Regions from separate parts of the Nonomuraea mesophila genome, predicted to be linked through region 3. Evidence: riboswitches for the same ligand, from Rfam matches in the RefSeq annotation. Region 3 holds a riboswitch; each other region holds the start of a gene.
What was found. A riboswitch is a leader RNA that binds a small molecule or an ion and turns the genes downstream of it on or off. The one in region 3 is predicted to bind thiamine pyrophosphate.
Positions count from the first base shown of each region.

Region 1: it holds a riboswitch for thiamine pyrophosphate, as region 3 does, so the genes downstream of both, E1295_RS13850 (purine-cytosine permease family protein) here and thiO (glycine oxidase ThiO) in region 3, are expected to answer to the same signal.
Region 2: it holds a riboswitch for thiamine pyrophosphate, as region 3 does, so the genes downstream of both, thiC (phosphomethylpyrimidine synthase ThiC) here and thiO (glycine oxidase ThiO) in region 3, are expected to answer to the same signal.

Region 1 is NZ_SMLD01000029.1:8,530-15,537, reverse strand. It holds gene E1295_RS13870 (hypothetical protein) at 27-911, shown strand; gene E1295_RS13865 (DUF3558 domain-containing protein) at 908-1,855, shown strand; gene E1295_RS13860 (rhodanese-like domain-containing protein) at 2,284-2,607, shown strand; gene E1295_RS13855 (hypothetical protein) at 2,680-3,042, opposite strand; TPP riboswitch at 3,264-3,376, shown strand; gene E1295_RS13850 (purine-cytosine permease family protein) at 3,367-4,701, shown strand; gene E1295_RS13845 (methylated-DNA--[protein]-cysteine S-methyltransferase) at 4,664-5,239, opposite strand; gene E1295_RS13840 (sensor histidine kinase) at 5,337-7,008, shown strand, end outside.
Region 2 is NZ_SMLD01000010.1:1,593-8,600, reverse strand. It holds gene E1295_RS05875 (glycine betaine ABC transporter substrate-binding protein) at 1-167, shown strand, start outside; gene E1295_RS05870 (SDR family oxidoreductase) at 206-1,057, shown strand; gene thiC (phosphomethylpyrimidine synthase ThiC) at 1,054-2,658, opposite strand; TPP riboswitch at 2,651-2,763, opposite strand; gene E1295_RS05860 (class I SAM-dependent methyltransferase) at 2,815-3,426, shown strand; gene E1295_RS05855 (hypothetical protein) at 3,465-3,812, shown strand; gene E1295_RS05850 (universal stress protein) at 3,822-4,655, shown strand; gene E1295_RS05845 (hypothetical protein) at 4,772-5,530, shown strand; gene E1295_RS05840 (FG-GAP-like repeat-containing protein) at 5,682-7,008, shown strand, end outside.
Region 3 is NZ_SMLD01000060.1:1,754-8,761, reverse strand. It holds gene E1295_RS51070 (GNAT family N-acetyltransferase) at 1-268, shown strand, start outside; gene metF (methylenetetrahydrofolate reductase [NAD(P)H]) at 793-1,713, opposite strand; gene E1295_RS22740 (polyprenyl synthetase family protein) at 1,808-2,875, shown strand; gene thiE (thiamine phosphate synthase) at 3,095-3,733, opposite strand; gene E1295_RS22730 (Rv2175c family DNA-binding protein) at 3,711-4,085, opposite strand; gene E1295_RS22725 (NAD(P)/FAD-dependent oxidoreductase) at 4,116-5,279, opposite strand; TPP riboswitch at 5,339-5,455, shown strand; gene thiO (glycine oxidase ThiO) at 5,424-6,572, shown strand; gene thiS (sulfur carrier protein ThiS) at 6,569-6,769, shown strand; gene E1295_RS22710 (thiazole synthase) at 6,762-7,008, shown strand, end outside.

The sequences.
Region 1 (7,008 bases), on a different contig from region 3:
TCGACCGGGCCCTGGTCGAGCGGCTCGTGCCCGACGCGGACGCCAGGCTGCACGGACGATACTGTGTCTGGTCGCAGGGGGCCACGGAACTGGGGGTCAGTTGGGTCACCCGGGACGGGGACCCGTGGGATCACACTTCGGCGCAGGTTCACGAGGAGTACCGCAAGCGTCTGGTCGGCGACCTTCGCCCGCGCACGTCCCCCTTCCCCATGTGGGTCAAGAGCGGCTCCCGCCAGATGACCACCACGAAAGCGCGGGTGGTGGAGAAAGTGGGCGACGAGGCCCACCTGGTCGACCACCTCTCCGCCGACACGAAGCGAGTGGAACTCGTCCAGGTCTTGTTCCGCGTTGGCAATCTCCTGGTGAAGGTCGAATACTCCACGTTCGACCGGCCGGTGAGCGCTGACCGCCTGCGTCAAGGCGCGGTGTCGGTGAGCCGCCGCGTGGCGCGCGGCCTCGGGCGGATGAGCCCACCCGAACCGACGCCCACAGCGCCCTCCGGCACCTACGCGGAACCGCCGGTCGCCTGCGCCGTCCTCAGCGACAAGCAGCTCAGGAAACTGGTCGACACGGAGGCCGACGCGGGGACCTCGGAATCGGCGAACTGCGACTGGGAGAAGCCGAACACGCCCGGGGATCCGCAACTCGAGCTGCGGTTCTGGGCTCCCCAGCGCGGTCCGGCGGGTGACGGGATCGCCCAGGCGAAGGAGATGTTCGCCGGTTGGAAAGGATCGGAGGCGGCGGCCCTGGATCTCGCGGACGAGGCGCTGGCCTTCCGGGAAGGGACACCCCAGTCGCCCGGCCCGCCGGTGGTGGTCTTCAGGAAGGCCAATCTGCTCGCCCGCGTAGAGGCCCGGGATCGGCACAAGGCCGAGCAGGCCGCTCGGTGGATCGTGGAGGCGCTGTCATGATCAGGGCCGTCGTGGCCATCCTCCTGCTGCTCACCGCCGCCTGCTCGGCGGCTTCCCCACCCCCCAGCCCGACCCAGGCCTCCAGCCCTCCGCCGTCGGGTCCCGGCAGGTTCGCCGGACCCCTCGACCCCTGCTCGCTGCTGACCGCTGAGCAGGTGGAGCAGTTGGTCACGCTCGCCGAGCAAGAGTACGCCGACGCCGGATGCACCTGGTCGACCCCGCGCCTCGGGCTGGAAGGGCCTGCGATCTACCAGCTCGAGGTCGGCATCCATCTGGCCGCGGACGTGGCGGCGGCTCACGCCTTCTTCACCGAACCGCCGGAGTCCGCCTTTCCCAGGATGGTGGCCACGCAGCCACCCGACCCTCCCGCCGGCGCGCAGGTGGGTGACGAGTCGTTCATCCTTGTCCGCGAGCTGTCGCACACCACGGTGCTGACCTTCCGGCTCAGCAACGCGGTGATCAACATCAATTACGGCTGGAATGCGCCGCCCGTCCCGCGGCACCTGGAGCAGGCGCGGAAGGCGGCGCAGTGGATCACCGAGGCCATGAACCGGCCCGCGCCCAGCGCCGACCCTGCGGACGGGCGCTTCGCCGTGCCGCCCTACGCCTGTTCCCTGCTGCCGGAGGGCACCCGGGGCATCCCCAAGTCGGCGACCCAATGCGGCGGGGTCAAACTGCGGCACGCGCGCGCGTGGCGCGGCAAGAGCGGGGTCACCGTGGCCGAGGAGCTCTTCGCCCACTACAGGAGGGAGGCCGACAAGCCGGCCACCGTCAAGGGCCTGGGAGACGAGGCCTTCTCCGCGGTGCCCGAAACCCAGGTGACGGTGTGGGTGCGGGTGAGCAACCTCGTACTGGAGATCCCGTTCAACCAGCGAGAGGGCAAGGTGACGCCGCAGATGCGCGAACAGATCGCCGAGGTGCTCAACCGCCTCCCCGCCCACTGACTCTTGTGGTCGGCGACCGCACCATCGTTTTCTTCTCTTCACGGCACAGCACCCGTCCCCGCACGCGCCGACCCCGGGCGTTCTGTTGGTCGGGGGTGACTTTTTCTTTACGGCACAGCCGACGTCCCCGCACGCGCCGACGTCGGCCGGCGTCTGTCATGGCCGGTTGTGAAGGCTCACGGGCTGCTCGCCGTGACGACGTCTTCTTGGCCGTGTTCCGTGGTTTCCACGCAACAGGGCCGTCGGGAGAGCAGGGCGGCGGCCAGGGGGACCGTCAGGGCTGTGCGGAGGGCGGTCATACCGGCCTCCTGCGTGGTCGCGTCGCCGGACCGAGTCGCACCAGGAGGAGATCGCCCGCGCCGCGTACGACGCCCGCTCAGGGCCCCTCTGCGTGAGCCGGGCCGCCGTCGTCGCGAGATGATGGGGTCATGACCGTTCCAGAGATCGAGCCGAGCGACATTCCCGCGGACGCCTACCTCCTCGACGTCCGCGAGCAGGACGAATGGCGGGCGGGCCACGCCCGTGAGGCGGTGCACATCCCGATGACCCAGATCCAGGGGCGGGTCGACGAGGTGCCGGGCGACCGGACGATCTATGTCGTCTGCCGGGTCGGCGGCCGGTCGCTGCAGGTGGCGGCCTGGCTCAACCAGCTCGGGCGCGACGCGGTCAACGTCGGGGGCGGCATGCAGTCGTGGGAGGCGGCCGGGCGTCCGATGGTCAGCGAGTCGGGGGAGCAGCCCTTCGTGGCCTGAGCCGTACGTCCTTCAGCAGGCGGAAGGGCCACCCACGAGTGTTGTGGGTGGCCCTTTGTCCGGCGCTGGTCGTCAGCAGGATCCCTTGGTCGCCGTGAGCTTGGTGATGGTGATCGCCCCGTCGTGCAGTTTCTTGCGGCCCTTCGTCTTGGGGTTCACGGTGAAACATTGCGGGTCGCTGAGTTCGTAATGCATGCTGATCGCCATCTTGGTGCTGCAGTGGTTGTTGAAATAGACGGTGACGGATGTAATTCCGGGCTTGTACGACGTGTTGAGCTTCGCCCCCTTCGGTGAGGAGCAGGCGAAGGAGTTGCGGATGACGTCGTCCTGCACCGTGACGCCCGCCGTGATCGGCGCTGCCATGGCGGGTGCGGCCGCCGCGAGGCTGCCGGCCAAACATGCCGCCGAAATGGCCAGAGCGTGGAATTTCTTCATTTTCCCCCCTTTTTTCGTGAATCGGTCCTGACAGGCCGGTTGACTGCTAGGCAGGATGTGCGCGCTTGATCGCGCTGTGCGATGGAGGAAATGGACGCCCATCCCCCGTTTTCTGCCGGGCGTCCCCGTGAGGGCGCTCAATGGCTCCCGGGCTGGCCTTACTCGGAGGGATGAGGCATCATGGGGCCGGCGGAACTGGACATTCCTGCTCCGCAGGCAACAAATCGATCCGCGGGAGCTTGAGGCAATCAGGCTGAGAGGGCGACTACGGCTGTCGCCGACCGCATGAACCTGTCCGGGTAATGCCGGCGTAGGGAGTGTGCGATGTCGCACGTGGCCGACGAAGTTCCGCTGACCCTCGACGGGCAGCCCCCCAAGACCCTGGGCGTGCTCGACCAGGGTGCGCTCTGGGCCAACCTCGGTGTCAGCCTCCTCGGCTTCTCAGGGGCGCTGCTCCTGCTCAACCCGACCGGCGACGCGCCGCTCAGCCTGACTGCCGCGCTGGTGGCGACGGTGGTCGGCAGCCTCGTCGGCACGGCCATGGTCGGACTTTCCGCCATCCCCGGCACCCGTACGGGCCAGCCCGCGATGGTGCTGCTGCGCGGCCTGTTCGGGGCCAGGATCTCGTACGTGCCCACGGTCCTGAACATCGTGCAGATGCTCGGCTGGGGCGCGTTCGAGCTGTGGGTGATCGCCAAGGCCGCCACCGCGATCTTCGACGGGGTGGCGTACTCCGTGTGGGTGGTGCTGGCGGGTGTGCTGACCACCGCGCTCACGATCTGGCCGCTGGGCGCGATCAGGCTGCTGCGGCGGTACGTCACCGTCGGCGTGATCGTGTCGATGATCTGGTTCACCTGGTATTTCCTGTCCGAGGCGCCCGCCCCCGCCGGCGGGTCGTGGACCGGGTTCGCCCCGGCCGTCGACTACGTGATCGCGCTGTCGGTGTCGTGGGTGCCGCTGGCCGCCGACTTCGCCCGGCACTCCCGCTCGGGGCGGGCGGCGTTCACCGGGATCGTCGGCGGTTACACGATCGCCCAGGTGGCCTGCCTCGGGCTCGGCGTCTACGCCGTGGCCATCGCCGGCGCCGCCGCCGTGGAGGCCGACAACACGGCCGTGTTCGACCCGTTCGTGGCGGCTCCGCTGGGCGCGCTGTTCTTCGGCATCCTGGTGCTGCGCGAGACCGACCAGTCGTTCGCGAACGTCTACTCCACCACCATGTCGCTGCAGAACCTGATGCCGCGCGTCGACCGGCGGATCATCTCGACCGCCATCGGCGTGTTCACGGTCGTGATCGCCCTCGTCGTCGACGTCACCTCGTACGGCGCCTTCCTGGGGGTGATCGGGGCGGTGTTCGTGCCGATGTTCGCGGTGCTGGCCGTCGACTATTTCGCCTTCGGCGGCGGCCGCCGCTGGAACACCGAGGAGAACGCCCCCTCGCGCTGGTCGATGCTGGTGCCGTGGGCGCTCGGCTTCGCCGCCTACTGGCTGACCACCTCGACGCCCACCATCGCCGCGTGGGACGGGTTCTGGGCCTCCGCTCGCGACGCCATCGGCTTCACCCGGCAACCGTGGATGAACGGCGCACTCGGCGCGGCGGTGGTGGCGGCTCTGGTGACCGCCGTCATCGGCGCGGCGCGGAGGCGCGCTGCTCGACGTTGAGCAGGTGCTGCTTGGCGCTCGCGCCTCCCGCGTAGTCGCCGAGCGCGCCGTCCTCGCGCACCACCCGGTGACAGGGCACGATCACGCAGACGGGGTTGGAGGCCAGCGCGTTGCCGATCGCACGCAGCGCGCGCGGCCTGCCGATGCTCTGGCCGATCTGCTCCAGCGTCGTGGTCGTGCCGTAGGGGACCGCCATGGTCTTCTGCAGCACCGAGCGGGCGAACGTGGTGGCCAGCGCCCAGTCGACCGGCGTGGCGAACGCGCGCAGCCGGCCAGAGAAGTAGGCGTCGAGCTCTCTGCGCACCGGGTCGAGCCGCCGCGCGTCGTTGCCGATGAACGTGCCCACATGCCGGCTGACCAGCTCGAAGACGTCGTTCTCGCTCTCGAAGCTGCAGGCGGCGATGCCCTTGCCCGTCACGGCCAGCACCAGCCTGCCCACGGCGCCGTCGTAGGTGCCGAACGCGATGTCGGGCGGCGTCTCGCCGCGGTAGGTGCTGGAGGTCACCCGCAACAGGGCATCGAGATCACCGCTCGCCATTCGCCCTCACCCTCCACACCCGCCGAGAATCGCCGTGACCGCAGCGTATCGGACGGATCGCCCGACGCACCTACCTAGCCACGTGCACTATGGAGGTGTGGGGGACGAATGGGCCGGTAGTGACGACGAGATCGCACGCGCGGTGCTCGCCGGTTCGCCCAACGCCGTGGTGGTGCTCGACCGCGACCAGAGCGTGCTGGTCTGGAACGAGGCCGCCGAGCGGCTGTTCGGGTGGACGGCCGAGGACCTGCTCGGGCGGCGGGCGCCGATCGTGCCGGGCGAGCTGACCGCCGAGCTCAACGCCGTGCTGGAGCGCGTACGCACGGGCGAGTCCGTGTCGTTGCGTACCAAACGCCTGCGTAAGGACGGCGTCCTCCTCGACCTCCGGGTGGACATCAGCGCGCTGCGCCTGGGCAACGCCGTGGCCGGATACATCTGCGTGCACCACCCGGCGCGGGCCGACGAGCTGGCCAGGCACCGCATGGCGCGCAGGGAACGCCTCGTGCGCCGGCTGACGGACGTTGTCGGCGACATCAACTCCGAGCTGGAGCTGTCGGCCGTGCTCGACCGGATCTCGGCCAGCCTGACGGAGCTCACCGGCGCGGACGCGGGCGGGTTCGTGCTGATCGAGGCTGACCGGCTGCGCCTGGTCAGCACGTACCAGTTGCCGGAGGCCATCAGGGGCACCACCACCGACCTGCGTACGAGCCTCGTGGACAAGCTGTTACGCACCGGCAAGACCGTCATGCTGGAGACGAACGGGCTCGACGAGCTGGTATGGGCGCGGCTGGACGGCCTGCACACGATCACCCTGGGCCTGGCCGCCGTCGGCGGGCGCCCGTACGGAGCCCTCTACGCGCTCTTCGCCGGGCGTGTCCCCGGGCACCTCGAACTGGAGCTGCTGGAGCTGCTCGCCGGGCATGCGGGCATCGCCGTGGGCAACGCGGTCGCCTACCAGGAAGCGGTACGGCAGCGGGCCCACGAGCGGGCCGTCTTCGACGCGAGCGCCGACGGCATCGCCGTCCTCGACGGGGCGGGCCGCGTGGTCCGCTGGAACCCGGCCGCCGCCGCGCTGACCGCGTTCTCGGCCGACGACGTCATCGGCGGACCTCCGCCGTTCCCGCTGCCCGAGCCGGGTGAGAAGGTCACGTTCCAGATGGAGACGGGCCGCTGGCTGGACGTGGTGAGCGCGCGGATCGAGGAGACCGGCGAGGTGGTCATCGACTTCCGCGACGTGACCGCGGCCAAGGAGCTGGAGGAGGCCAAGGACCTGTTCCTCGCCACGACCAGCCACGAGCTGCGTACGCCGATCACGATCGTGCGGGGGTTCGCCAGCACGCTGGACTCGCGCTGGGACAAGCTGAGCGATCCCGAGCGCCGCGCGGCCGTGCACACCATCGCCGAGCGGTCCAGGTCGCTCGGCCAGCTCATGGACCACCTGCTGCTGGGCTCCAGGGCGGGGGCGGACGAGCTCAAGGTAAGCATCGAGGAGTTCGACCTGGCCGAGCGGATCGAGGCCGCCACGCTCGGGCTGCCCGTGCTGTCCGACAGGCACCGGGTCGAGGTGAGAATTCCCGGCAAGCTGCCCAACGTGCTGGGCGACGCGCTGGCGACGGACATCGTGCTCGGGCAGTTGCTGGAGAACGCCTTCAAGTATTCGCCCAAAGGCGGGTTGATCGCGGTGGAGGCCTGGCCGGAGTCCGGCAACGTGGTCGTGGTCGTCGACGATGAGGGCGTCGGTATCGCCCCTACTGACCGGGAGCGGATCT
Region 2 (7,008 bases), on a different contig from region 3:
GCGAGCTGGCCGACGCGCACCCCGAGATCGCGAAGATCTTCGCGCCCATCAGCGCCAAGCTGACCGACGACGTGATGCGCGGTCTCAACGCCAAGGTGGACGTCGACGGCGACGTTCCCGCCCTGGTGGCGCGCGAGTGGCTGCGGGACGAGGGATTCGTGCGGTAGGGGCGTTAACCCCGCCCTTTCGGGGGCAGCCGCTGGGCATGTCGCACACACCACCCGCCCAGAACCAGCCGTACCCGGGCCGTACGGGAGAGATGTCCCCCGAGCCGCGCGACGAGATGCGCGGCTACGTGGGCCGTGACCTGCTGCACGACAAGAAGGCGTTGATCACCGGCGGCGACTCGGGCATCGGCCGGGCGGTCGCCGTGGCCTTCGCCAAGGAGGGCGCCGACGTCGCGATCGCGTACCTCAGCGAGCACGAGGACGCCGCGCACACCGGCAAGCTGGTCGAGGCGGCCGGGCGGCGCTGCGTGCTCCTGCCCGGCGACCTCGGGGACCGGGAGCACTGCGCCTCCGTCGTCGAGCAGACCGTGGCCGAGCTGGGCGGCCTCGACGTGCTGGTGAACAACGTGGCCTACCAGGAGCCCGTCGACGGCCTGGAGGAGCTGACCGACGAGCAGTGGGAGCACACGTTCGCGGTCAACATCCACAGCTACTTCCGGGTCATGAAGGCGGCGCTGCCCCACCTGCGTGAGGGCAGCGCGATCATCAACACCTCCTCGATCAACGGCCTGCGCGGCAACAAGACGCTCATCGACTACTCCGCCACCAAGGGCGCCATCAACGCCTTCACCTACTCCATGGCCCAGAACCTGGTCGACCGCGGCATCCGGATCAACGCCGTGGCTCCCGGCCCGGTCTGGACGCCGCTGATCCCGGCGACCCTGCCGGAGGAGAAGGTGGACTCGTTCGGCGGGCACGTCCCGATGGGCCGGCCCGCCGACCCGGACGAGATCGCCCCTTCGTACGTGTTCTTCGCCTCCGGCCGGATGTCGTCGTACTACACGGGTGAGGTGCTGGCCCCGATCGGCGGGGAGACGCTGCCCGGCTAGTCCGCGATCGGCAGGTAGACCCTGCCGCCGCGCCTGGTGAACTCGGCCGACTTCTCCGCCATGCCGGCCTCGATCGCCTCCTGCGTGTCCAGCCCGTGCTCGTCGGCGTAGCGCCGTACGTCGTGGCTGATGCGCATGGAGCAGAACTTGGGCCCGCACATGGAGCAGAAGTGGGCGGTCTTGGCCGGCGCGGCGGGCAGGGTCTCGTCGTGGAACGAGCGCGCCGTGTCGGGGTCGAGCGACAGGTCGAACTGGTCCTCCCAGCGGAACTCGAAGCGCGCGTCCGACAGCGCGTCGTCCCACGCCTGCGCGCCGGGGTGCCCCTTGGCGAGGTCCGCCGCGTGGGCGGCGATCTTGTACGTGATCACGCCGGTCTTGACGTCGTCCTTGTTCGGCAGGCCGAGGTGCTCCTTGGGGGTGACGTAGCAGAGCATCGCGGTGCCGTACCAGCCGATCATGGCGGCGCCGATGCCCGAGGTGATGTGGTCGTAGCCGGGGGCGACGTCGGTGACGAGCGGGCCGAGGGTGTAGAACGGCGCGTCGTCGCAGAGCTCGCGCTGCAGGTCGACATTCTCCTTGATCTTGTGCATGGGCACGTGCCCCGGACCCTCGATCATCACCTGGACGTCGTGCGCCCGCGCGATCGTGGTCAGCTCGCCGAGCGTGCGCAGCTCGGCGAACTGGGCCTCGTCGTTGGCGTCCGCGATCGAGCCTGGACGCAGCCCGTCGCCGAGGGAGAACGACACGTCGTAGCGGGCCAGCAGCTCGCACATCTCGTCGAAGTTGTCGTACAGGAAGCTCTCGCGGTGGTGCGCCAGGCACCAGGCCGCCATGATCGAACCCCCGCGCGAGACGATCCCGGTCTTGCGGCGGGCGGTGAGCGGCACGTACGCCAGCCGCACCCCCGCGTGCACGGTCACGTAGTCGACGCCCTGCTCGCACTGCTCGATCAGGGTGTCGCGGAAGACCTCCCACGACAGCGCCTCCGGGCGGCCCTTGACCTTCTCCAGCGCCTGGTAGATGGGCACGGTCCCGACCGGGACGGGCGAGTTGCGGATGATCCACTCGCGGGTCTCGTGGATGTCGGGCCCGGTGGACAGGTCCATGATCGTGTCGGCGCCCCACCGGGTGGCCCAGGTCATCTTCTCGACCTCCTCCTCGATGGAGGAGGTGACGGCGGAGTTGCCGATGTTGGCGTTGATCTTCACGAGGAAGTTGCGGCCGATGATCATCGGTTCGGTCTCGGGGTGGTTGACGTTGGCGGGGATGATGGCTCGGCCCGCGGCGACCTCCTGGCGTACGAACTCGGGGGTGACGCCCTCCCGCACCGCCACGAACTCCATCTCCTTGGTGACGATCCCCCGTGTGGCGCAGGCCACCTGCGTCACGGGCGCGCCCGCCGCACGGCGCTCGGCGATCCACGGCTCGCGCAGTCGCGCCAGCCCGCGCCGCACATCGGTCTCGACGTACGGGTCGGTGTACGGGCCCGAGGTGTCGTAGAGCGTCACCGTCGATCCGTCGGTGAGGTTCACCTGGCGCTTGGGCACGCGGAGGTCGCCTTCGTAGATCTTGGTAAAGGTGGGGACACGCGCGTCGGTCATCGCGCAAACTCCCTTCGCCGGCATTACCCGGAGCAGGTTCTGGCGGTCGGCGGCTCTCAGCCGTCCTCTCAGCCCGGTCTGCACCGGGCTCCCGCGTTGGACGGCGGTGATCGTACCCACACTCATGCCAGGACGAAACATGACATCATCCGCAAAATGGAAGATCCCACGTCAACGACCACGGCCTCCTACGACCACATCGCCCCCGACTACGCCGCCCGCACCGAGCACCCCGACGACGCACTGCAGACCTTCAGGCAGCGCTTCGCCGACGCCGTGCCCGCCGGCTCGACGGTCGCCGACCTGGGGTGCGGGCCGGGAAGGGACGCCGCCTGGCTGCGCGAGCGCGGGCTGCGGGTCGTCGGCGTCGACCGCTCGGCCGCGATGACGCGGCTCGCCGCCACCCGCGGCGTGCCCGCCGTACTGGGCGACCTGCGCCGGCCCCCGTTGACCCCCGGCTCGCTCACCGGCCTGTGGTCGGTCGCGGCCCTGCTGCACGTGCCCGCCGCCGACACCGAGGCCACGCTGCACGCCTGGCGGACGGCCCTGCGCCCCGGCGGCGTGCTCGGGCTGAGCACCTCGGCGGGCGACACCGAAGGGTGGGAGGAACTGCCGCGCGTCGCCGGCCGCCACCGCTGGTTCGCCCACCGCGACCCCGGCACGCTCCTGCGCCTGCTCGGCGCGGAAGGATTCGACACCGTCGAGCACGGCCTGCACCGCGCCGAACGCACGTGGCTGAGCGTCCTCGCGATCAGGCGCGAGGTTTGACGACCGCCTCCAGCGGTACCAACCCCATCAGGGGGACTATGAAAAAGATCGCCGCTGTCGCAGGACTCGTGCTGCTGGCCACGTTCGGCGCCACCGCCGCCCACGGCGACGGTACGGACCAGCACGAGGTGAGCGAGGAACAGTACGAGACCCTGCTCGCCCAGTGCCGCTACGCCGGCACGGGCAAGGGACGTTGCCGCTCGACGGTCAAGGAGATCTACCGTATCGGCGCCACAGACGCCAAGCTCGACTGCCGTACGTACGCCGGCGTGTCCGTCTGCGGCACGCTCAAGCTCAGCAAGGCCGAGCAGGCCTGCATCCGCGACTCCGTGGAAGGCGGCATCTCGTTCCGCCGCGCCGAGGTGGAGTGCTACGCGTTCTCCTGAGGAGATGCCGTGATCATCGTGGGGGTCGATGGTTCGCGCGCCGGGCTGGAGGCCGCCGGCTGGGCGGCCAGGGAGGCGGCGCTGCGCCGCACACGGCTGGCCGTCGCGCACGCCGTGCCGCGCTGGGTGTGCGAAGAACTGTCCGCCCGCTACGCCGAGGTCGCCCGGTGGATGCGCGACGAGGCGAACTCGGTGCTCACGGCCGCACGCGACCGGGCGCTGCGCGAACGCCCCGCCATCATCGTCGAGACCACCCTGCTCCCCGGCGACCCCCGCACCGCGCTGATCAAGGCCGCGGAACAGGCCGAACTCCTGATCGTCGGCAGCCACGGCATCGGCGGCGTACGCGGGCTGCTCGTCGGATCCGTCGCCCACGGGGTCGCCGCGCACGCCCGTACGAACGTGGTCGTGGTCGGCGAGCGGCCCACGACGCCGCGCGGCGAGATCGTGGCCGGCATCGACGCCTCCCCGCACAGCCTCCGGGCGCTCGACTTCGCCCTCGCCGAGGCCGAGCGGCGCGAGGCGCGGCTGCGGGTCGTGCAGGCGTGGGCCTGGCCGCGTCCCGGCGGGTTCGTCCCGGCCGATCCCGACACCGAGCAGCACACCCTGCAGCAGCTCAAGGACCTGCTGGCCGAACCCCATGAACGGCGCCCGGACGTGGACCTGGTGCCCGAGCTCGTGCACGGCCACCCCGTCGAGGTGCTGAGGGAGGCGGCCGCGGGCGCCGACCTGCTCGTCGTCGGCTCGCGCGGGCACGGCCAGCTCGCCGGCATGCTGCTCGGCTCGATCAGCCAGGCCCTGCTGCACCACTCGCCGTGCCCGCTCGCGATCGTACGGGGCTGAAAGTCACATCCGTCCGCGCAGGTCACCCGGCCTGACGCGGCGTACGGTGGAGCGGACCCGTCGCCTCCCCCGGCAGGGGGAGGCTCAGGACGCGCGGCCGCCGTAGCGTGGCCGGCATGAGAGCACTCCTCCGGCCGGCCCTGCTGACCGCGGGTTTCGCGGGGGCCGCCGCGCTGGCGCTGGTGGCACCGGGGAACCTCGTCATGCGGCTGGCGTTCGGCAAGCTCGACGACCCGGCGCTCGGCCGGCAGCTCCTGCTCACCGCGCTGGGACTGCTGCTCGCCCTGGCCACCGTGCGCTACGGCACCCGCCCGCGCGCACCCCGGCCCGACGGAACCGTACGCCCTTCGCCCTGGGCCAGGGCGGCGACCTGGGCGGCGGCCGGCGTGCCCGCGCTGGGGTTCTCCGTACCGCACCTGCTGTGGGGGCTCGGCGTGCCGTTCGGCGCGGCCGGACCTTCGGTGGCCGGGCTCGCGGACCTGAGCGGGTCGCCGGTGTACTGGGGGCTGCTCGTCGCGGGGCCGGTGGCCGGGGGCCTGCTCACGCTCGGGCTGGTCAGCCGGTGGGGGCAGATCGTGCCCGGATGGGTGCCGTGGGCGGGCGGCAGGCGCGTACCGACCGGCCTCGCCGCCGTCCCGGCCGTGGTCGTCGGGCTGCTCGTCGGCCAGTACGGGACGATGATGACGGGCTGCCTGGCGTTCGGCGTCACCCGTACGTGTGCGCCCGAGGGCGGCGCCGACGTTCTCGACGGCAGCTGGGCCTTTGCCGGGACCTATCCGGTCTTTCTGGCGTGGGGCGTCTGCCTGCTCGGCGCCGCCATGGGATATGTCCATACCCGGCACTCTTCCAAAGAGCGACAAATAGGATTCAATTGACAAATAGTGTGAAATTTCCGATATACCGGCGATATAGAGGGCCTCACTAGGTTTCCCACCCGGCAGCGGGCGACGGCGTCCGCGACCGAGCGAAGGGAACCCTATGCGGCGGTTATCACGTACCGGCAGAACTCTCGCCGGACTGGTCTCGATGGCGACGATCATCACGGGCACCGTGGTCGCGACGTCCGCCCCGGCCGCGGCGGCGGCCCCCGATCTCCAGCTTCCCTTTCCCTGCGGGCAGAAGTGGCGCCTCGACACCTGGGGGCACGCTCCCGCGCTCGACATGGTGAAGGAGCCGGACCAGCACGGCACCGACGGCGCCACCCTGGTCGCCGCCGCGGCCGGGACCGTCAGCGAGTCCCGGTGGCTGGACAGCAGCGGCTGGTCCCTGCAGATCGACCACGGCGGCCGCTACTTCACCACCTACATCCACCTGAAGTCCAAAGGCCTCGCGGCAGGGACCAAGGTCAAGCGCGGGACGGTCATCGGCAAGGTCGGCGCCAGCGGCTCCATGTCCAACAACCATCCGCACCTGCACTTCGAGCTGGGCTACGACTCCAACGGCGACGGCCGCGCCTCATGGGGAGACAGCGGCGAGAAGGTCCGGCCGACCTTCGACGGCGTCACCTACGGCCAGGCCAACAGCCGGACCTGGCGCAACGTGGAGAGCCACAACTGCGGAGGCTCGGACGAGCCGGATCCGCCGAGCCTGTTCGGGGCCGACTTCAACGGTGACGGCATCGGCGACATCTTCGCCACCGGCACCGGCAGCCTGACCATCTGGAACGGCAAGGGCGGCAACAACTTCACCCCGCCGGACGTGGTCGGCGCGAACTGGAACACCTACAGCCGGCCCATCGGCGGCGACTTCAACGGCGACGGCAAAGGCGACCTGGCCGCCGTACGCGACGGCACCCTCCACATCTGGAACGGCAAGGGCGGCAACACGTTCACCCCCGCGGAAGAGGTCGGCTCCGGCTGGTCCCACCTGGCCAGGACGCTGGTGTCCCTCGGCGACGTCAACAAGGACGGCCGTACCGACATCGGCGCCGTCGACCCCGACGGGGTGCTGTACGTCTGGAACGGCAAGGGCGGCAACAACTTCACCTCACGCGACCGCGTCGGATCCGGCTGGACCGGCTACGGCCGTCCCGTGGGCGGCGACTTCAACGCCGACAAGATCGGCGACATCGCCGCCGTCGACACCGACGGGGTGCTGCACATCTGGAACGGCAAGGGCGGCAACAACTTCACGCCCGCGGTGAGGGTCGGTTCCGGCTGGAACCGCGCGCTGGCGAGCACGCTGATGTCGCTGGGCGACGTCAACGGGGACGGCCACACCGACCTCGCCGCCGTCCAGGACGGAACCCTGTCGATCTGGAACGGCAAGGGCAACAACAAGTTCGGCCCCGCCGAGCCCACCGGCCCCGGCTGGACACCGCACTTCCCCGCCGAGTTCGGCGCCGACTTCGACA
Region 3 (7,008 bases):
GGCCAACGCCTGGCTGGGCTTCGCCTTCGAGCTGGCCGAGATCCACGTCCACCCCGACTACCAGGGCAAGGGCATCGGCCGCAGCATGATCAGGACCCTGTGCGCGGGCCGTCCAGAACGCTCCGCCGTCCTGTCCACCCACGACCAGCCGACGGCCGCCCGCCACCTCTACGCGAGCATGGGCTTCACCGACCTGCTGTCGAGGTTCGTCTTCCCCGGCGGCTACGAGGAGTACGCGATCGCGGGCCGTCCCCTGCCCCTCCCCTGACGATCCGCACAACCGCCCGCCACGGCCCCTAAGCCCCCGGTGCAGCAAAATCCTTGATGACGACGTGACCTGTGGGTTTACCGCGCATGGCCGAGGGCATCATCCATGACAGAAAGTAACCGATCCTTTACTCAACGGCTACCGCCCGCGCCCGTCACCCGCCCGGTCCCCCTGCGGGCGGGTGGCGGGCCTTCCCCATGGCCCCAGTGCGGCCGGCCCACGCCTCGAACCACGTCTCCGGCCGGCATCGCGCCGTGACGGCGGCCCGCCCCGTGCGGGTCAGCGGGCGTCTCCCTGGAAGCGGCCGACCCCGGTCGGCGGGTGGCGTGCCGCCGGCTGTGCCGTAACGGATGGGCGCCGAACGGCGCGGACACCCACGCCCGGCGGAGGACCACGACGGGCGCCGCGCCAGGCGGGACAGCCCGCGACAGCACCGCGCAAGGCCGAGAACCACGACACATCACCACACCAGCGGCCAGCCGCGACGCAGCACCACACCCGGTGGAGAACCGCGACGCGCCGCGTCAGGCGGACAGGCGCATCCCGGACAGGCGCTGGAACACCTCGCGCGTGGCGCTGGAGCGGTTGAAGGTGATGAAGTGGATCCCCGGCGCGCCCTCGTCGAGCAGCCGCTGGCACAGCTCGGCCCCGTGCTCGATGCCGAGCCTCCGCACCGCGGCGGGATCGTCCTTGACCTCCTCGAAGCGCGCGGCCAGGCGGGGCGGGAACGGCGCCCCCGACAGCTGCTCCGAGCGGGCGATGGTGCTCATCTGCGTCACCGGCATGATGCACGGGATGATCGGCGTGTCGCACCCCTTGGCCGCCACCCGGTCACGCAGCCGCAGGTAGTCGTCGGCCTCGAAGAACATCTGCGTGATGGCGTAGTCAGCGCCTGCCCGGCACTTGCGGACGAAGTAGTCGGTGTCGGACTCGATGGACGGCGAGCGCGGGTGTTTGTAGGGGAACGCGGCCACGCCGACGCAGAAGTCGCCCGCCTGCCTGATCAGCCGCACCAGGTCTTCCGCGTAGAGCACGCCCTCGGGGTGCGGCACCCACTCGGCCGTCGGGTCGCCGGGAGGGTCTCCGCGCACGGCCAGGATGTTGCGCACCCCCGCGTCGGCGAAGCGCCCCACGAGGTGGCGCAGCTCCCGGACGGAGTGGTCGACCGCGGTGAAGTGCGCCACGGGGGTCAGCGTCGTGTCGCGCGCGATGCGCTCCACGATGTCGACCGTACGGTCGCGCGTGGAGCCGCCCGCACCGTAGGTCACCGACACGAACGTGGGCCGCAACGACTCGAGCTCCCTGATCGCCCGCCACAACAACCGCTCTCCCTCGTCGGTCTTCGGCGGGAAGAACTCGAAGGAGAACGACCGCCCGCCATCGGCGAGCAAGTCGCGGACGGTGGGGACACGTTCGGGAAAGAAGGAAGGTCGACCAAGCGCCATGGTCACCAGGCTACAGTGACGCCAGGTGAAGCAGCAGCCCGAAGGGGGCACCTGGAGATCCGTACGCCCGCTTCCGGCCACTAGTCTCAGTGTCATGACCACTGACGCCGCCCGCATGGACGTCCTGCGCCCGCAGGTGGAGCGCTCCCTCGCCGAGTTCGTCGAACGCAGGTTGCCGGCCGGGGGCGACGCCGCCTTCGCGCCGCTGCGCAGGGCCGCCGACGAGCTGCTGTCCGGCGGCAAGCGGCTGCGCCCGGCGTTCTGCTACTGGGGCTGGTTCGGCGCGGGCGGCATCGACGTCCCCGAGATCTTCACCGCCGCCGCCTCGCTGGAGCTGCTGCAGGCCAGCGCGCTCGTGCACGACGACGTGATGGACAAGAGCGACATGCGCAGGGGCATGCCGGCCGCCCACCGCCGTTTCGAGGCCATGCACGAGCAGTCCCGCTGGCACGGGTCGGCGCAGCAGTTCGGCGAGGGGGCGGCGATCCTGCTCGGCAACCTGCTGCTCATCTGGTCGGGCGAGATGTGGCGTACGAGCGGCCTGCCGGCCGCGTCCCTGGAGGCGGCCCAGCCCGTGCACGACCACATGCGCACCGAGCTGATGTGCGGCCAGTACCTCGACCTGCTGGAGCAGGCCAACGGGGAGAACACGTTCGAGTCGGCGCTGCGGGTGGCGCTGTTCAAGAGCGGCAAATACTCGGTGGAGCAGCCGCTCAGGCTCGGGATGGTGCTCGCCGGCGGCAAGCGCGCGCCGTGGATGGACGAGCTGTGCACCGGCTACGGCACTCGCGTCGGGATCGCCTTCCAGCTGAGGGACGACATCCTCGGGGTGTTCGGCGACCCGGCGCAGACGGGCAAGCCGGCGGGAGACGACCTGCGCGAGGGCAAGCGGACGATGCTCGTGGCCCGCACGCTGGCGGCGGCGTCCCCGGGGGCCGCGCAGACCGTCCGGCGGCTGCTCGGCGACCCTGAGCTGGACGAGTCCGGGGTCGCGACGCTGCGGGGCATCATCACCGACACCGGGGCGCTGCGGGAGTGCGAGGACCTGATCGGCGACTACCTGAGCCAGGCGCTGTCCGCCCTCGACGCGTCCCCGGTGACCGCCGAAGCCCGTTCGGCGCTGACCGAGCTGGCCATCGCGGCCACGTCCCGCAAGACCTGAGACGGCCCCGCCCGTTCCCGCCGCCGGACCCGATGTGCGCCGAGGGCCGCCGCGCCGGGTTCGCCGCGCGGATCCACCGGAGGCCGGGTACGCCGCGCGGAACCGCAGGAAGCCTGATCCGCCGCGCGGAACCGCAGGAAGCCTGATCCGCCGCGCGGAACCGCAGGAGGGAGGCGCCCGGGTGGGGGCGCCTCCGTAGGACGGCCGGAAAGGGGTCGGTCAGGAGGCAGCCAGGCGTTTGGCGAACTCGGCCGCCGCCGCCCCTGGATCGTCCGCGTCGGTGATGGCGCGCACGACGACCACCCGGCTCACCCCGTACGACATGATCTCGTCCAGGTTGGCGAGGTCGATGCCGCCGATCCCGAACCACGGCCGCGCGGTGCCGAGCGCCGCCGCGTGCCGCAGCAGCGGCGGGCCGGGAGCCGGGCGGCCGGGTTTGGTCGGAGTGGGCAGGATGGGGCCGCAGCAGAAGTAGTCGACGCCCTGCTCCACGGCCGCGGCGGACGCCTCGGCAGCGGAGTGGGTGGACCGTCCGATGACGATGTCGTCGCCGAGTATCTCTCGCGCGACCGTCACGGGAAGGTCGTCCTGCCCCAGGTGGAGCACGTCGGGGCGGGCGGCGTAGGCGATGTCCGCCCGGTCGTTGACGGCCAGCAGCTTGCCGTGCCGGTCGCAGGCGTCGCGGAAGATCTCGAGGAGCGCGAGTTCTTCGCGGGCCTCCAAGCCCTTCTCCCGCAGCTGGATGATGTCCACGCCGCCGGCCAGCACGGAGTCGAGGAACTCTGCCAGGTCGCCGCGGTCGCGGCGGCCGTCGGTGCAGAGATAGAGGCGGGCCTCAGAAAGCGAGGGCTTGGGCACGCCGCTTGACCTCTGTGTGACGGCCGGCCCGGATCGCCTCGATGGGCGACCCCGGCAGGGACTCGTCCGGGGTGAAGAGCCAGCGCAGCGCCTCGACGTCGTCGTAGCCGGCGTCCTGCAACACGGTCAGCGTGCCGGGCAGGCCCTTCATCACGTCTTTTCCGTCGAGGAACACCGCGGGCACCTGTGGCCCGCCGCTGCCCCTGCGTACGCCGAGCAGCTTGTGGTCCTTGAGGAGTTGCTTGGCCCGCCCCAGCGGAAGGTCGAGGCGTGAGGCCACTTCGGGGAGCGTGAGCCACTCGTCCACGAGCTGCTCGGTCTCCCGGTCGATCTGTGCAACAGAAAGTGTCACGAAACCACAACTACCACATGGCGCGCTTGCTCAAACAACACAATCTCGTAGGGACACTTCGGGATCTACCAGGCGTTTGGCATCGAGGCGTTGGCCGGAGGCGATGATTCTGCGCCCCTGTACGAGATCTCGCGGCCGATCGACGGCCAGCACGGCGGCCAGGGCGTCGTCGGCGGTGAGCCAGACGGCCGACCATTTACCCTCTGGGTCGCCGCGGTAGAGGAGGCGTTCGCCTGCCGGGTGATGGCCGGCGTACTGCACCATGTGCCCGAACTGCTCCGACCAGAAGTACGGCACGGGGTCGTAGACGGCGTCCTCGCCGAGCAGGGTCGCGGCGGCGACGTCCGGTGCGTTGAGCGCGGAGTCCCAGTGTTCGACGCGGAGCCGGGTCTGCCAGCGGCGCGACCACCAGGCGGCGCAGTCGCCGACGGCGACGACGCCGGGCAGCGAGGCGCGCAGGTGCTCGTCGGTGACGACGCCGTTGTGCAGGTCGATGTCGGCGTCGGCGAGCCACTCGACGGCGGGGCGCACGCCGATGCCGGTGACGACCACGTGGGCGTCGACGAACGCGCCGCCCACCAGTCGTACGCCGCCCTCGTCCACGGAGTCGACCATGGCGCCGAGCCGCAGGTCGATGCCGTCGTACCACCGCTCGGTGCGCGCGCCGATCTCGGCCCCGACGGCGGTGGCGAGCGGCGCGGGGCCGGCCTCGACCACCGTCACCGCGCATCCGGCCCGGCGGGCGGCGGTGGCCACCTCGGCGCCGATCCACCCGGCGCCGATGATCGCGACGCGGGCACCGGGGACGAGCATCGCCCTGAGCTCGTGGGCGTCGTCGAGGGTGCGCAGCACCTGCTGGGGGCCGTCGCCGGGGAGCCTGATGGGGTCGGCTCCGGTGGCGATGACCAGGCCGTCGTAGCCCAGCTCGCCCTCGGTCGTCTCCACGACCCCGGCGCGCAGCGACTTGGCGCTGACGCCCGGCTGGAAGTCGACGCCGAGCGCGGCCAGGTCGGTGCCGATGTAGCTGTCGTCGGCCTCCCCGGACAACACGGCTTTGGACAGGGGCGGGCGGTCGTAGGGGCGATGGCGTTCCCTGCCGAGCATGGTGACGCGGCCGGTGAAGCCCCGCGAGCGCAGCGCCTCCACGGTGCGCACACCGGCCAGGCCCGCTCCGACGACGACGACGTGGTTCACGTTGATGACCATAACGGGGGCCGTGCCGGGACGTGACACCGAGGCCGTAGGCTGGTGAGGGATAGACGCGCGGGAGTCCGGCCGTTACCGGGCTGAGAGGAAGGCTTGACCGGGCCTTCGACCGCAAGACACCTGATCCGGGTCATGCCGGCGAAGGGAGCGCATGTGGACGTGATCGCAGGCGGAGGGATCGTCGGGCTGTCGATCGCCTGGCGGCTGGCCCGCTCCGGGCGGCCGGTCACGGTGGCCGACCCGGCGCCCGCCTCCGGGGCCTCCCACGCGGCCGCGGGGATGCTGGCCCCGGTCAGCGAGGTGACCTACACCGAGGCGCCGCTGCTGCGGCTGGGCCTGGCGGCGCTGCGCCGCTGGCCGTCCTTCGCCGCCGAGCTGGCCGTGGACGCCGGGCTCGCGGGGGCGGACGCCCTCGACTTCCGTACGGACGGCACGCTGGACGTCGCGTTCGGCGCCGACGACCTGGCGGCGCTGGACGAGCTGGCCGCGTTCATGGAGAAGCTGGAGCTGCCGGTCGAACGGCTGACCGGCCGCGAGTGCCGGCGCCTCGAGCCCATGCTGGCCCCCGCCGTGCGCGGCGGCCTGCTGGCGCCCGGGGACGCCTGGGTGGATCCGCGCCGCGTGACGGCGGCCCTGCTCACCGCCCTCGACCGGCTGGGCGTCCCCCTGGTGCGGGCGCGCGTGAGCGAGCTCCTGCGCGACGACGGCACGGTCACAGGGGTACGCCTGACGCCACCGGACGTCCAGGCCCCCGGGGTGGCCGATGGCGGTGTGCTGCGGGCGGAGCGGGTGATCCTGGCGGCCGGGGCATGGAGCGCCGCGCTGGCCGGCGTGCCGGTGCGGCCGGTGAAGGGGCAGATCATGCGGTTGCGCTCCTCGCAGCCGCTGCTCGGCCGGTGCGTACGCGGCACCGTGCACGGCTCGTCCGTCTACCTGGTCCCCCGGGGCGACGGCGAGCTGGTCGTCGGCGCCACCCAGGAGGAGCTGGGGTTCGACACCAGGGTGACGGCGGGCGGGCTCTACGAACTGCTGCGTGACGCCAGAGAGCTGGTGCCGGGCGTCACCGAGCTGGAGGTCTCCGATGTGGTGGCCGGGCTGCGGCCGGGGACTCCGGACAACCTGCCCGTCATCGGCCCGAGCGGCACACCCGGGCTCACGCTGGCGACCGGGCATCATCGGGGCGGCGTCCTGCTGGCCCCGCTGACGACGGTGATCCTGCTGGGTGAAGAGGGCGAGCTGGCGGCGCTGTGCTCGCCAGAAAGGTTTCGGGATATTTCATGATTGTGATGATCAACGGAGCCGCGCACGAGGTGACCGACGGCACGACCGTGGCGCAGGCCGTGAGCACGCTGACCACGTCCACCACCGGCGTGGCCGTGGCCGTCAACGACGAGGTGGTCACGCGCAGCGCCTGGGAGACGACGGCGCTCAGCGACAGCGACCGCGTGGAGGTTCTGACGGCGGTGCAAGGTGGATGATCTGATCATCGCCGGGCAGAAGTTCTCCTCCCGGCTCATCATGGGCACCGGCGGCGCCCCCTCCCTCGAGGTGCTCGACCAGGCGCTGGCCGCGTCGGGCACCGAGCTGACCACGGTCGCCATGCGGCGGCTCGACCCGGAGTCCCGCGGCTCCGTCCTCGACGTGCTGCGCAAGCGGGACATCCGCGTCCTGCCCAACACCGCGGGCTGCTTCACCGCCGGCGACGCCGTGCTGACGG